2 regions of the Ensifer sp. ENS11 genome follow, and region 1 is predicted to be linked to the other one. Evidence: predicted binding sites of a transcription regulator. Region 1 holds the regulator's gene; the other holds the start of a gene.
What was found. Region 1 encodes LexA, which represses DNA repair genes until DNA is damaged. Its sites were predicted from a motif close to TGTTCNNNNTGTGTTCNG; they were not measured.
Positions count from the first base shown of each region.

Region 2: a site for LexA is predicted at 1,402-1,419, ahead of IB264_RS04555 (DNA polymerase IV). Genes of this name have one in related genera too.

Region 1 is NZ_JACVAN010000015.1:10,451-15,769, forward strand. Features, by position in the region: gene IB264_RS23830 (hypothetical protein) at 1-171, shown strand, start outside; gene IB264_RS23835 (hypothetical protein) at 669-956, shown strand; gene IB264_RS23840 (hypothetical protein) at 1,015-1,254, opposite strand; gene lexA (transcriptional repressor LexA) at 1,435-2,151, shown strand; gene IB264_RS23850 (hypothetical protein) at 2,371-2,703, opposite strand; gene IB264_RS23855 (hypothetical protein) at 3,347-3,493, opposite strand; gene IB264_RS23860 (GFA family protein) at 3,929-4,360, shown strand; tRNA gene IB264_RS23865 (tRNA-Cys) at 4,662-4,735, opposite strand.
Region 2 is NZ_JACVAN010000002.1:89,700-95,018, reverse strand. Features, by position in the region: gene IB264_RS04555 (DNA polymerase IV) at 106-1,398, opposite strand; gene IB264_RS04550 (hypothetical protein) at 1,561-2,202, opposite strand; gene IB264_RS04545 (DUF3572 domain-containing protein) at 2,205-2,477, opposite strand; gene IB264_RS04540 (response regulator) at 2,634-3,005, shown strand; gene IB264_RS04535 (PleD family two-component system response regulator) at 3,023-4,390, shown strand; gene rpmG (50S ribosomal protein L33) at 4,934-5,101, opposite strand; gene IB264_RS04525 (MFS transporter) at 5,195-5,319, opposite strand, start outside.

The DNA.
Region 1 (5,319 bases):
CCCGGCACACCTTCCAAGGAGACGATCATGGCAAAAGGTCAAGTGCGAAGTAACCGCGAGGTTAGAAAGCCAAAGAAGGACAAGACTGTCAAAGCCGCCGTTGTGACGGAAGGCTCACAGGTGAAGCTGGCCGGCAGCAGTTTCTCCCTGGGCAAGAAAGACAAGAAGTAAGACGGTCGGCTTTAACCTCTCGAACTAACGACACGAGAGAGATATCCGTCAGTGGCCAGTCGAACTGGGGTGCGCAACGTCTCCGCGACATCCCGGCGCGACTGGTCGAGCACCCGCGGTCAGATGCCGGTTTCGTAGCGCGTTTGAACGTCGTATGTATTTGGCTGGAGATGCGAAGATCGCTACAGGCGGATGCCGCTGGCCACTCGCACTCCATTACGGCGTCCAACATCATCGGAAGCATTTGCGGCGGGTATTGTTGATCAGCTGCCAGCGCCACGCTTTGAGGCGGGCGCCGGAAAATCGAAAACGCCAACGCACCTCACGCCAATCTTTGTGCCTTCATTGCCACAGCTTGAGCACCAGTGCTCGCCTTTCGCAAAGAACTGTTGAACACGGCACAGTGCCCGGCATGCTTGCTGGACTTCGGAACGAAAGCACGGTTCACATCGTTAACCAAACCATCGCCGCCACCTCTGATCTAGTGGACGTTCACCGTGCTTGCAGCCTTGCTTATCGCCTCGATTATCGCATCGCCTAACATCGCCCTCAGCGCTGCCACGGTCGACGACCTGCAAGCCGACTTCGAAACGGCCGTGCCCTGCCAGCAGATAGACGGCCGGAACGTTTGGAAGGGAACGATCGCCTACTACATCCAGTCCTTCGTCTATCAAGGCGACACGCCGGTCGCGACCGAAGCGGCCGACGCTGTGCTGCCGGAGGACAACTCCGCGGAAACCGTCAAGGAATTCGAGGACGCCTGCTCCGCGACGCAGCCGGCCTGATTCAGGCCTCCTCTAGCAGATCGCCCATCGATATTTCTGCTGATCCCTTGATGGCAGGCTATTTCCACTGCGTCCCATCGGCCGCGGCGCAACCGTGCGGCGGGTGTCCGTTGCCAAATGTCAGCTTCAGCCGGTCACAACCCCATTGATTGAGCGGCCCGGGCATCGCCGCATTCAACGCGATACCAACTTCGTCAAACGGGCTCTGCTTGTTATCCACGTATTGATACCAGCGAAACCCAAGGATCGCGGTCGCGGCGACAACGATGGTCAGCAAGATTTGAATCAGCTTCGTCATTAAACCCTCATTCCATAAACGGAAGGAGGCATATCAGCCTCGCGCGGCGCGTGCAGCGACGAGTTGGTCAATCTGCGCTTGATTGAACCAACATTCACAGAATTTTAGGCACTTGCGGAACACATATGGAACAGATAGTGTCTGTTCTTGATTTGTTTCACGCCTCTGGAGCGACTTGCCATGCTGACCCGCAAGCAACAGGAATTGCTTCTTTTCATCCATGAACGAATGAAGGAGTCCGGTGTACCGCCGTCCTTCGATGAGATGAAGGATGCACTCGACCTGGCATCCAAGTCGGGCATTCACCGGCTGATCACAGCGCTCGAGGAACGCGGCTTCATACGCCGGCTTCCCAACCGCGCCCGAGCGCTCGAAGTCATCAAACTGCCGGAAGCCTATGCTGCGAGCGCGCAGCCCCGTCGCGGGTTTTCGCCGAGCGTCATCGAGGGTAGCCTTGGCAAACCGCCCGCCCCTGCCCCCGCGGCGAAAACGCTGCCGGTTGCCGACAACAGCTCCGTGTCGGTTCCAGTGATGGGCCGCATTGCCGCCGGCGTGCCGATCTCGGCGATACAGAACAACACCCACGACATTACCGTGCCGCTCGATATGATCGGCAGCGGCGAGCACTACGCCCTTGAAGTGAAGGGTGATTCGATGATCGAGGCCGGCATTTTCGATGGCGATACGGTGATCATCCGCAATGCCACCACGGCCAATCCCGGCGATATCATCGTGGCACTAGTCGATGACGAGGAAGCAACGTTGAAACGCTTCCGGCGCAAGGGCGCTTCAATTGCTCTAGAGGCCGCCAACCCGGCCTATGAGACGCGCATCTTCGGGCCTGACCGGGTCAAGATTCAGGGCAAGCTCGTCGGCTTGATCCGCCGCTACCACTAAGCCCGTCTCACGCCAGCGCAATTCGAGGAAAAGTGCGGAGCGGTTTTCCGCCAGGAAATGCGTAAAAACAAATAGATAGAGCGCCTAGTGACTCCGTTTAAACCGGAAACGCTCTAGCCGCCTTCATGCCGGCCAGCCGCTCTCTTACTTCAACGTCTCGCCACATAGGGTAGCGAGACGGAGATTTTCGGATCGAGTGTTTTTCACGCTCGACGGATTTTACTCGTGAATCGAGTACTCGCCCAACTCGCAGAGATCCTGCTTGTCTTCAGTCGTGTCGAGACCGGAACCTTCTTCGAATTCAAAGCGCATGTCGTATTTGCAGACATCACGTCCGTCGGCGATGGTAATTTCCATGCTTTCGCCCGGATTAAGCACCTGCCGCCCGAAGACGTCGTCTTCCCACTGATCAACACCGACCGGCGATGTGTAGAAGTTCGTCAAAACGGCATTCGTCTTGTTCTTAAGCTGAAAGACGAGATCCTCAGCGCTTGCGGTGGCCGTCGTTACGGCAAGAATGGCAAGAGCAGTCAGGGCGATCTTATATTTCATTTTATGTCTTTTCCTCCATTGTTGGCTTTGTTTGACACTACCTATACGGGTCGCGCTGTTGGGATATTCATTCCCAGTTCTGTCTAGAGACAATATTTTCAGCACTGACAATAGTGACCGAATCACCATTTCGGGGCGCGTCCTCGCAAGGCCATGTCGTTGGCGACTGCGGACGTTCGCAAACTGGCGGGCAAGCGCAGCCCGGTCGAATTGCGCTTTGAAAACAGTGGTTGGCTGCGATGCGGGCAGCCTCGCTGCGCGTGTTGGACGCGCCGCATTGGCCCATGTTCCTTGCCCCCCGAAAACCGTACCTGCGTGCCGGCAGCATGTCCTTTGCGCAGGCACGCACAGCGTTTCACTTTCGACAATCGGGCTGCTATTGACGGAGAACCGCTTTAGCCAATCGCGCAGGCGCTGGGTGACTTGTTGCTTTCATCGTGCGAGGGGCTGAATCACGCGCTCGCCCGCCCTATCTACGTCACACTTTCGTTGACGCTCGCAACGAGCACGCGGCCGCTTACGCCACCGATGGCCGGTATTTCGACCGCCTTCGGATCTGCGTTCGCCTTGAACCTCGCGTGGGGCGTCGACCGCCAGCGGCATTCGCCGCTGCCAAACCTGTTGAGCGTGTGGCCGATGGCGCTCAATTCTCCTGAACGGAAACCCCGTCCTGGCCAATCTTGATCTCTACGCCGGTCGGTTTTGTTTCCTCGCGGTAGACATAGGCGCCGAGACCAATGACGGCGACGGCGAGCATGGCAATGATCAGATAGAGCCCATTACGGTTCATTCAGCAATTCCTCGCTTGGGTACGGTATGGGTAACTAGGTTCGTACCCAAGAAAGGCAACGGTGCGACGCGGACTGTTCGCTCCTCGCGCGGATGATGCAGGACGGATGCGAACGGCCGTAGGCTTTTTCTCCGCACGATCCGTTGGCCGAGCGCTCTTGCGACGCATCGGCTCGGGCCGCGGAACGTCCCCGACGTGGAGCACGAAAGCGTGCTGGCGCACGTATCGGGCACTTGGTCTGAATATGTGCCCGATGCGCGACGAGACGCCTCGTACCCCGCGCCTGAGCCCAATCGGCTGATGGCCCTACAACGAACGGCCTCAACGGGAGTGCGGTCCTCTGGATTGAGACTGCCCCCGAATGCGCTTGAGCACAAGCAACCCACCTCATAAGAAAGCTCATCAAATGCGCTTCAAAATCAGATGGATGATTGGATGAATCTCGATGTTCAGAACCTTGACGGAGCCTGCCACTGCGGAACGGTTCGCTTCAATGTGAAACTGAAGAGCGGCCTCCGCACCGCCCGCCGTTGCACTTGCTCCTATTGCCAGTTGAAGGGCGCGGTTGCCGTCTCTGCCGCCAAGGACGGGGTCACGGTTCTCTCCGGCGGCGAGGCACTCACCAAATATCAGTTCAACACGAAGGCTGCAGAGCATTACTTCTGCTCGAAGTGCGGCATCTACACATTCCACAAGCCGCGCGCGAACCCGGATTTCTACGGCGTCAACGCCGCGTGCCTTGAAGGCATAAGCCCATTCGATTTCGAGGAGCTACCGGTGAACGACGGCATCAACCACCCGATGGACACGAAGGGATCGACCGGCCCAAGGCTCGCAGGAACGCTCAAGTTTATCCCGGCGGAGTGACGACAGGCGCGGCTGGCAGGACGCCGGCCGCAGCCGTTCAAACTGCTGCACCCTGAATGAGGGGGGCGTTCGTTGCGCCGCCAAGACGTCGAAGATCTACTCGCGGAACGCGAACGGGCGCGCTTGACGAGGCAGAGTGTTGCCAGAAGCAATGGGGATGGAATCGGCAATCTGCTGCTTGGATCGAACGTCGAAGAGGGAGATAACGGGAACCAATTGCCACACAAAGAGGAATGTGTGGCAGCAGATGAAATCCTGCAGTCCAAATAGCGAAACTAATTCAACTACTTAGGAGTGGCTTTGGAGGCCTCGCCCGGAATTGAACCGGGGTACAAGGATTTGCAGTCCTCTGCGTCACCACTCCGCCACGAGGCCTCATCGACTGAGATTATCAAGTCGTGGCGAGCGTTTAGAATGAATATAGAAAGAGCGCAAGAGGGGATTTCTGAAAAACGTCCTCAGGCATTTCTGAAATTCCATCTTTCTCCAACTCTTCCACAGGCTTACCGATCCGGCCCCATAACGGATCGCCGCGAACCCCTTCGACGACAGGCGGCGGGCGCTATACGGCAGCGTCCGACACGAGGCAATTGGATGGATTTACCATTTCGACAGACGGCCCGAATCTTCCGTCCAACCCTTCTTCCGACGTCGCGGGGCGCTGCTACCTTGTACACCGTTTCACGGTAAAGCTACCTTGCACCAAGATTCTTCAGGGAATTGGACGTTGAATCCAGAGTTGATCATCTACCCAAGCTCATACTGACGGTAGTTTTCTGTGGAATGTGCATTGCGGTCGCAATCTGGCGTCTATTCCAGCTCGCGGTGACCGGCCGATTGGACATGTCGCCAATTTTCCCGAACCTTAAGGCAGATTTCCGAGCCAATCCCATCAAGCTGCTTCTAGCAAGCTCTCTTGTTGTGTTCTTTCTGGCACTATCGGCTCTGGGGTTGATAAT
Region 2 (5,319 bases), on a different contig from region 1:
TACAGCGCCGCGCGTCTTATTAGACGCGCAAAGGTCGCTGTAGCACTTTGAATTGCTGCATGTTTTTATCGTTGCAGGATACGTCAAGCCGCCGCCGATAACGCACTAGTGATCGCGCTTGCGGCTGCCAAAGGTGTAGCCGGTTTCGACGCTGGCCTTGCCGAACTTGTCGCGCAGCTTGTTGATGGCGTCCTCGGCGGCGGCACGACGGGTTGCGGCTGGATCGACCAGATCGGGGGGATCTGCGAGATCGGGGCTGGAAAGATCGCTGACTCCGATGCCGATCAGCCGGTACTTCGTGCCGTCAACTTCCTTCTCCAGAAGCTGCAGCCCGGTGCGGAAGATACGGTCTGCGAGCCGCGTCGGACTGTCGAGGCGGCGGTTGCGAGTCCTGGTCTTGAAGTCGGCAGTCTTCAGCTTCAAAACGACGGTCTGGCCGGCGAGTTCGGATTTACGCAGGCGGTGGGCGACCTGTTCGCTCAGCCGACGCAGATGCGTGACGAGATCGTCGTAGCGGGCGAGATCGTCGTTGAATGTCGTCTCTGACGATACGCTTTTCGCCTCGCCGTCGATCTCGACCGTTCTTTCGTCGAGGCCGCGCGACAGGCGGTAGAGCCTCTGGCCCATGGTGCCGTAGCGGCGCATGAGGTCGGCTTCCTCCATCGTCTGAAGCTGACCGATCGTGCGAATGCCATCGCGCTCCAGCGTGGCGGCGAACGCCTTGCCGACGCCCCAGATCAAGGTCACCGGCCTTTCTCTCAGGAATTCGAGCGCCTCGGCCTGGCCGATTACCGAGAAGCCGCGAGGCTTCTGCAGATCGGAGGCAACCTTGGCGAGGAACTTGCAGTAGGAAAGGCCGACGGAGACGGTAATGCCGATCTCCTGTTCGACACGGCGGGCAAAGCGGGCGAGGGTGCGCGCGGGGGGATCGTGGTGCAGCCGTTGGGTGCCGCTGAGCTCCAGGAAGGCCTCATCGATGGAGAGCGGCTGCACCAGCGGTGTCAGTTCCTGCATCAACGTGCGGACCTCGCGGCCGACGCGAACGTATTTTTCCATGTCGGGCTTGATCACGACCGCCTGCGGGCAGGCCTCAAGCGCCTTAAACATCGGCATTGCCGAGCGCACGCCGTGAATGCGGGCGATGTAACAAGCCGTCGAGACGACGCCGCGCTTGCCGCCGCCGATAATCACTGGCTTGTCGGCAAGCTCCGGATTGTCCCGCTTCTCGACGGAGGCGTAAAACGCATCACAGTCGATATGGGCTAGAGTCAGGTCGTAGAGCTCGGCATGACGCAACAGACGGGGGCTGCCGCAGGCAAGGCAGCGTCGCGCCGTCGCGGTCTGTTCCCTGAGGCAGTCACGGCAGAAGCCTGGAGTTTGAGAACCACTGTCGAGCATATCTGGAACAAATGTTGAACATTGGGACTTTACGCTCTACGCTAACGAGTCTCAAGGGAGGCCGCGTTGGAAATTGCCTTGCATGTCAGGTTGCCGACGCCAAGCCGCTGGTCGGATTTTGCGCGTCGTCTTGCAGGTCTCGATCTGCTGGTCCGGGTGCCGCTATCGCTGGAAATGCGCGCGAATGGCATTCGCAGCGTCGACCCAGTCGCTAGCAATGTGAACGCAGTCCGCCGGTTGAGGCGCGAGCGCCCGAAACTCGGCGTTCGCCATCAGATTGATCAGCAGGCAGGATGGCGCGTGCTCCTGCACCGATTGCAGGTTGCGCGCGATATCGTCGATGAAAACAACGGGAAGCGCCCGTCCGGCATGCAGGCGCTGAACGATCGGCCCTTTGGGTTCCTCGGATGCGAGCAGTGGATAGGGAAGATCGAGCCGGTCGAGCAGAGCACGACGCGCGGCCGCATGGCGCGGTGGCATGGCCGTCAGGAAGACGATGTCAGCCTGCTTGGACAATTCACGGAGAGTCTCGACAACGCCGGCAGTCGGCGTCTGCCAGCGATCCTGCGTGGCGTAGAAGGCATCGAGCATGTCCTTGACGTCAGCCTCGCTCGCTGCCCGCTCCGTTGCGCGATGGATGATGTTGCCGGTCAGCCGGAAGGAGCGCGGCAAGAGGACGTGGTCGCGGCTTTCGAGAAAGGACCGGAATGGATCCAGGAATTCGAGCACGACTTCATCGATGTCGCTGATAACAAGCGGGCGGTTGCTAAGGCGGATTTCATCTTCGAAGACGGTGTTGCTCAAGCTCAGCTGTCCTGCAGATCGGCGGCGCCGGAAAGCTTCTCATGCGCACGCACGACATCCTGCGGGGCTGTCCCTGTTGCATCGCAGAAAGCGATCAACGTTGGTTCGTGGTCCATAAGAAAGGCGATGAGCCCACCCATGCAGCCCGGCTCGCCGATCGCGTTGCGCAGGGAGGACGGGTCCGTGCCGGTCAGCGCCAGAAATCGGGACAGCAGGTCCGGCTCGCCGGCAAGCCAGGAGAGAATGTCGATGGCGATTTCGTCGGCGCTCTTCAATGTCTTGGCCTCCTACTGTTTTTACGCCCGGAATTACCTATTTTTCAACCAAATAGGTTTATCGGTGAACTTGAGGAAATGGGTCGAGTCGTTGGTTCTGCAACTTAGATGTCTTGAGAAGACTTGCAAGAAGACGACGGACAGCAAGGGATCGACATGCCCAAACAGGTAATGATTGTTGAGGATAACGAGCTGAACATGAAGCTCTTCCGAGACCTGATTGAGGCTTCCGGCTACGCGACGATCCAGACGCGCAACGGTATGGAGGCGCTCGAGCTGGCGCGGAAGTATCGCCCCGATCTGATTTTGATGGACATTCAGCTGCCGGAGGTCTCCGGGCTCGAAGTCACGAAGTGGTTGAAGGAAGACGATGAGTTGCACGTCATCCCGGTGATCGCCGTGACTGCCTTCGCCATGAAGGGCGACGAGGAACGTATCCGTCAGGGCGGATGCGAAGCCTATGTTTCAAAACCGATTTCTGTGCCAAAGTTTATTGAGACGATCAAGACCTACCTTGGCGATGCCTAACTGGCGGGAAAATTGATATGACTGCGCGCATTCTTGTTGTCGATGACGTGCCTGCCAACGTTAAGCTTCTCGAAGCGCGTCTGCTCGCTGAGTATTTCGATGTGCTGACGGCGGGTGATGGCCATACGGCGCTGACGCTCTGCGAGACGACACCGGTCGACCTGGTGCTTCTCGACATCATGATGCCCGGCATCGACGGCTTCGAGGTCTGCGAACGTCTGAAGGCCAATGCACGCACAGCACATATTCCCGTCGTCATGGTGACGGCACTCGACCAGCCGTCCGATCGGGTTCGCGGGTTAAAGGCCGGCGCCGACGATTTCTTGACGAAGCCGGTCAACGATCTTCAGTTGATGTCGCGGGTGAAGAGCCTCGTCCGCCTGAAGAACGTCAGCGACGAATTGCGGCTGCGGGCCCAGACGGCGCAGACTATCGGCCTGCAGGAACTGGCCCGTCAGGACCGTCCGGACGAGCCGGGCAATATCCTCCTGGTCGATGGCCGCGGCTCCTCTCAGGAGCGGCTGCAGCGCACGCTCAAGCCGATTGCCGATGTCTCTGTTATCTCCGACCCGCAGGCGGCGCTGTTCGAGGCGGCCGAGAACAATTTCGACCTCGTCATCGTCAACGCCAACTTCGACGATTACGATCCCTTGCGATTGTGCTCGCAGTTGCGATCGCTGGAGCGCACACGTTTCATTCCGATCCTGCTGATCACGGAGCAGGGCAATGACGAGATGATCGTGCGTGCGCTCGATCTCGGTATTACCGACTACATCATCCGGCCGGTTGATCCCAATGAGCTTGTTGCCCGCTCGTTGACCCAGATCAGGCGCAAGCATTGCAACGACATGCTGAGAAAGAGCGTGCAGCAGACGATCGAGCTGGCGGTCACCGATGGCCTGACAGGGCTGCACAACCGCCGCTATCTCGACAATCATCTGAAGCTGCTGCTCGATCGTGCGGGAGCACGCGGTCGCCCGTTGTCGATCTGCATGACCGACATCGATCGGTTCAAGCAGGTCAACGACACCTATGGTCACGATGTTGGTGATGAGGTGTTGCGCGAATTTGCCAACCGCATCCGCTCCACCGTCCGCGGCGCCGATCTGGCCTGCCGCTTTGGCGGCGAAGAGTTCGTCGTGGTCATGCCCGACACACCGCCGGAGATGGCGGCCGCCGTTGCCGAGCGGTTGCGGCATATCATCGAGAGTCAGCCATTCTCGATACCGCATGCGGACGGCGCGCTGGTCATCACCGCGTCCATGGGCATTGCCGGCCTGAAACTGGAAGGCGACACGACAGAAGCTTTGCTGAAGCGCGCAGATATGGCGCTCTACCAGGCGAAGAACGAGGGTCGCAACAGAGTGGTGGCGGCTGCAGCCTGACGGAAAGAACCGAGCCTGTCACCACCTGCTGGTGGCTTGATGAAATTCCGGATCCCTCTTGCGATATGCCTTTAAAGTTGTATTCTCCGCCGCAACGATGCTACCGAGGGGTTTGGTAGCGGCGGCGCGCAAGCATTTACATGTGCCGATGTGATACGGAATTAACCATGCGCCGAGCGACACCGCTTCGCGCATTAAGAATTCATTGATTTTTTTCTATTTTCAGGTGATGCTGATAAATGCGGGGGCATAGCTTCCATCAGCTTCGGTTACCCCATGATGCTCAGGTCCGCCGCATCTCCTGGGTCGTGGGGTCGGTCGGTTGGCTTTTGACACCTGCGGAATCCTCGTGCCGCGGTCAGTAGCCAGCCGACCCCCATTCAAAGCGCTGTTCCGGAAGGGACAGCGCTTTTTGATTCTTGCCTGTGCGCACACGCAGGCGGGACGGCCTCCGAACAGTCGGCGGCCGCTTCTTGGCGCACCAACGGAAAGGGGCGCCAAACCTTGCGGTTGGCGCCCCTTGATCCCACGAAACGTCAGATCTTACTTGATCTTGGTTTCCTTGAACTCGACGTGCTTTCTGGCGACCGGATCATACTTGGTCTTGGTCATCTTGTCCGTCATCGTACGGCTGTTCTTGGTCGTGACGTAGAAGAAACCCGTGTCGGCTGTCGACAGCAACTTGATCTTGATGGTGGTGGCTTTTGCCATGGTCGTCCTGCCTTTATGAAATTGAAAGCCGTGGACAACCGGTTGCGGGCCACGGGCAAGGTTGGCGCGAAACTACAAATCGCGGCCGAAAAGTCAAGACCGTTTTGGATTCAAAACGATCCTTACAACCGAAAGCGCGACGTAAAGGCCGAAAAACCCGGCAATCGCCCAGGCAAAACCGTTGTTGCCAGCCACATCCATCGATGCGCCGATCACCT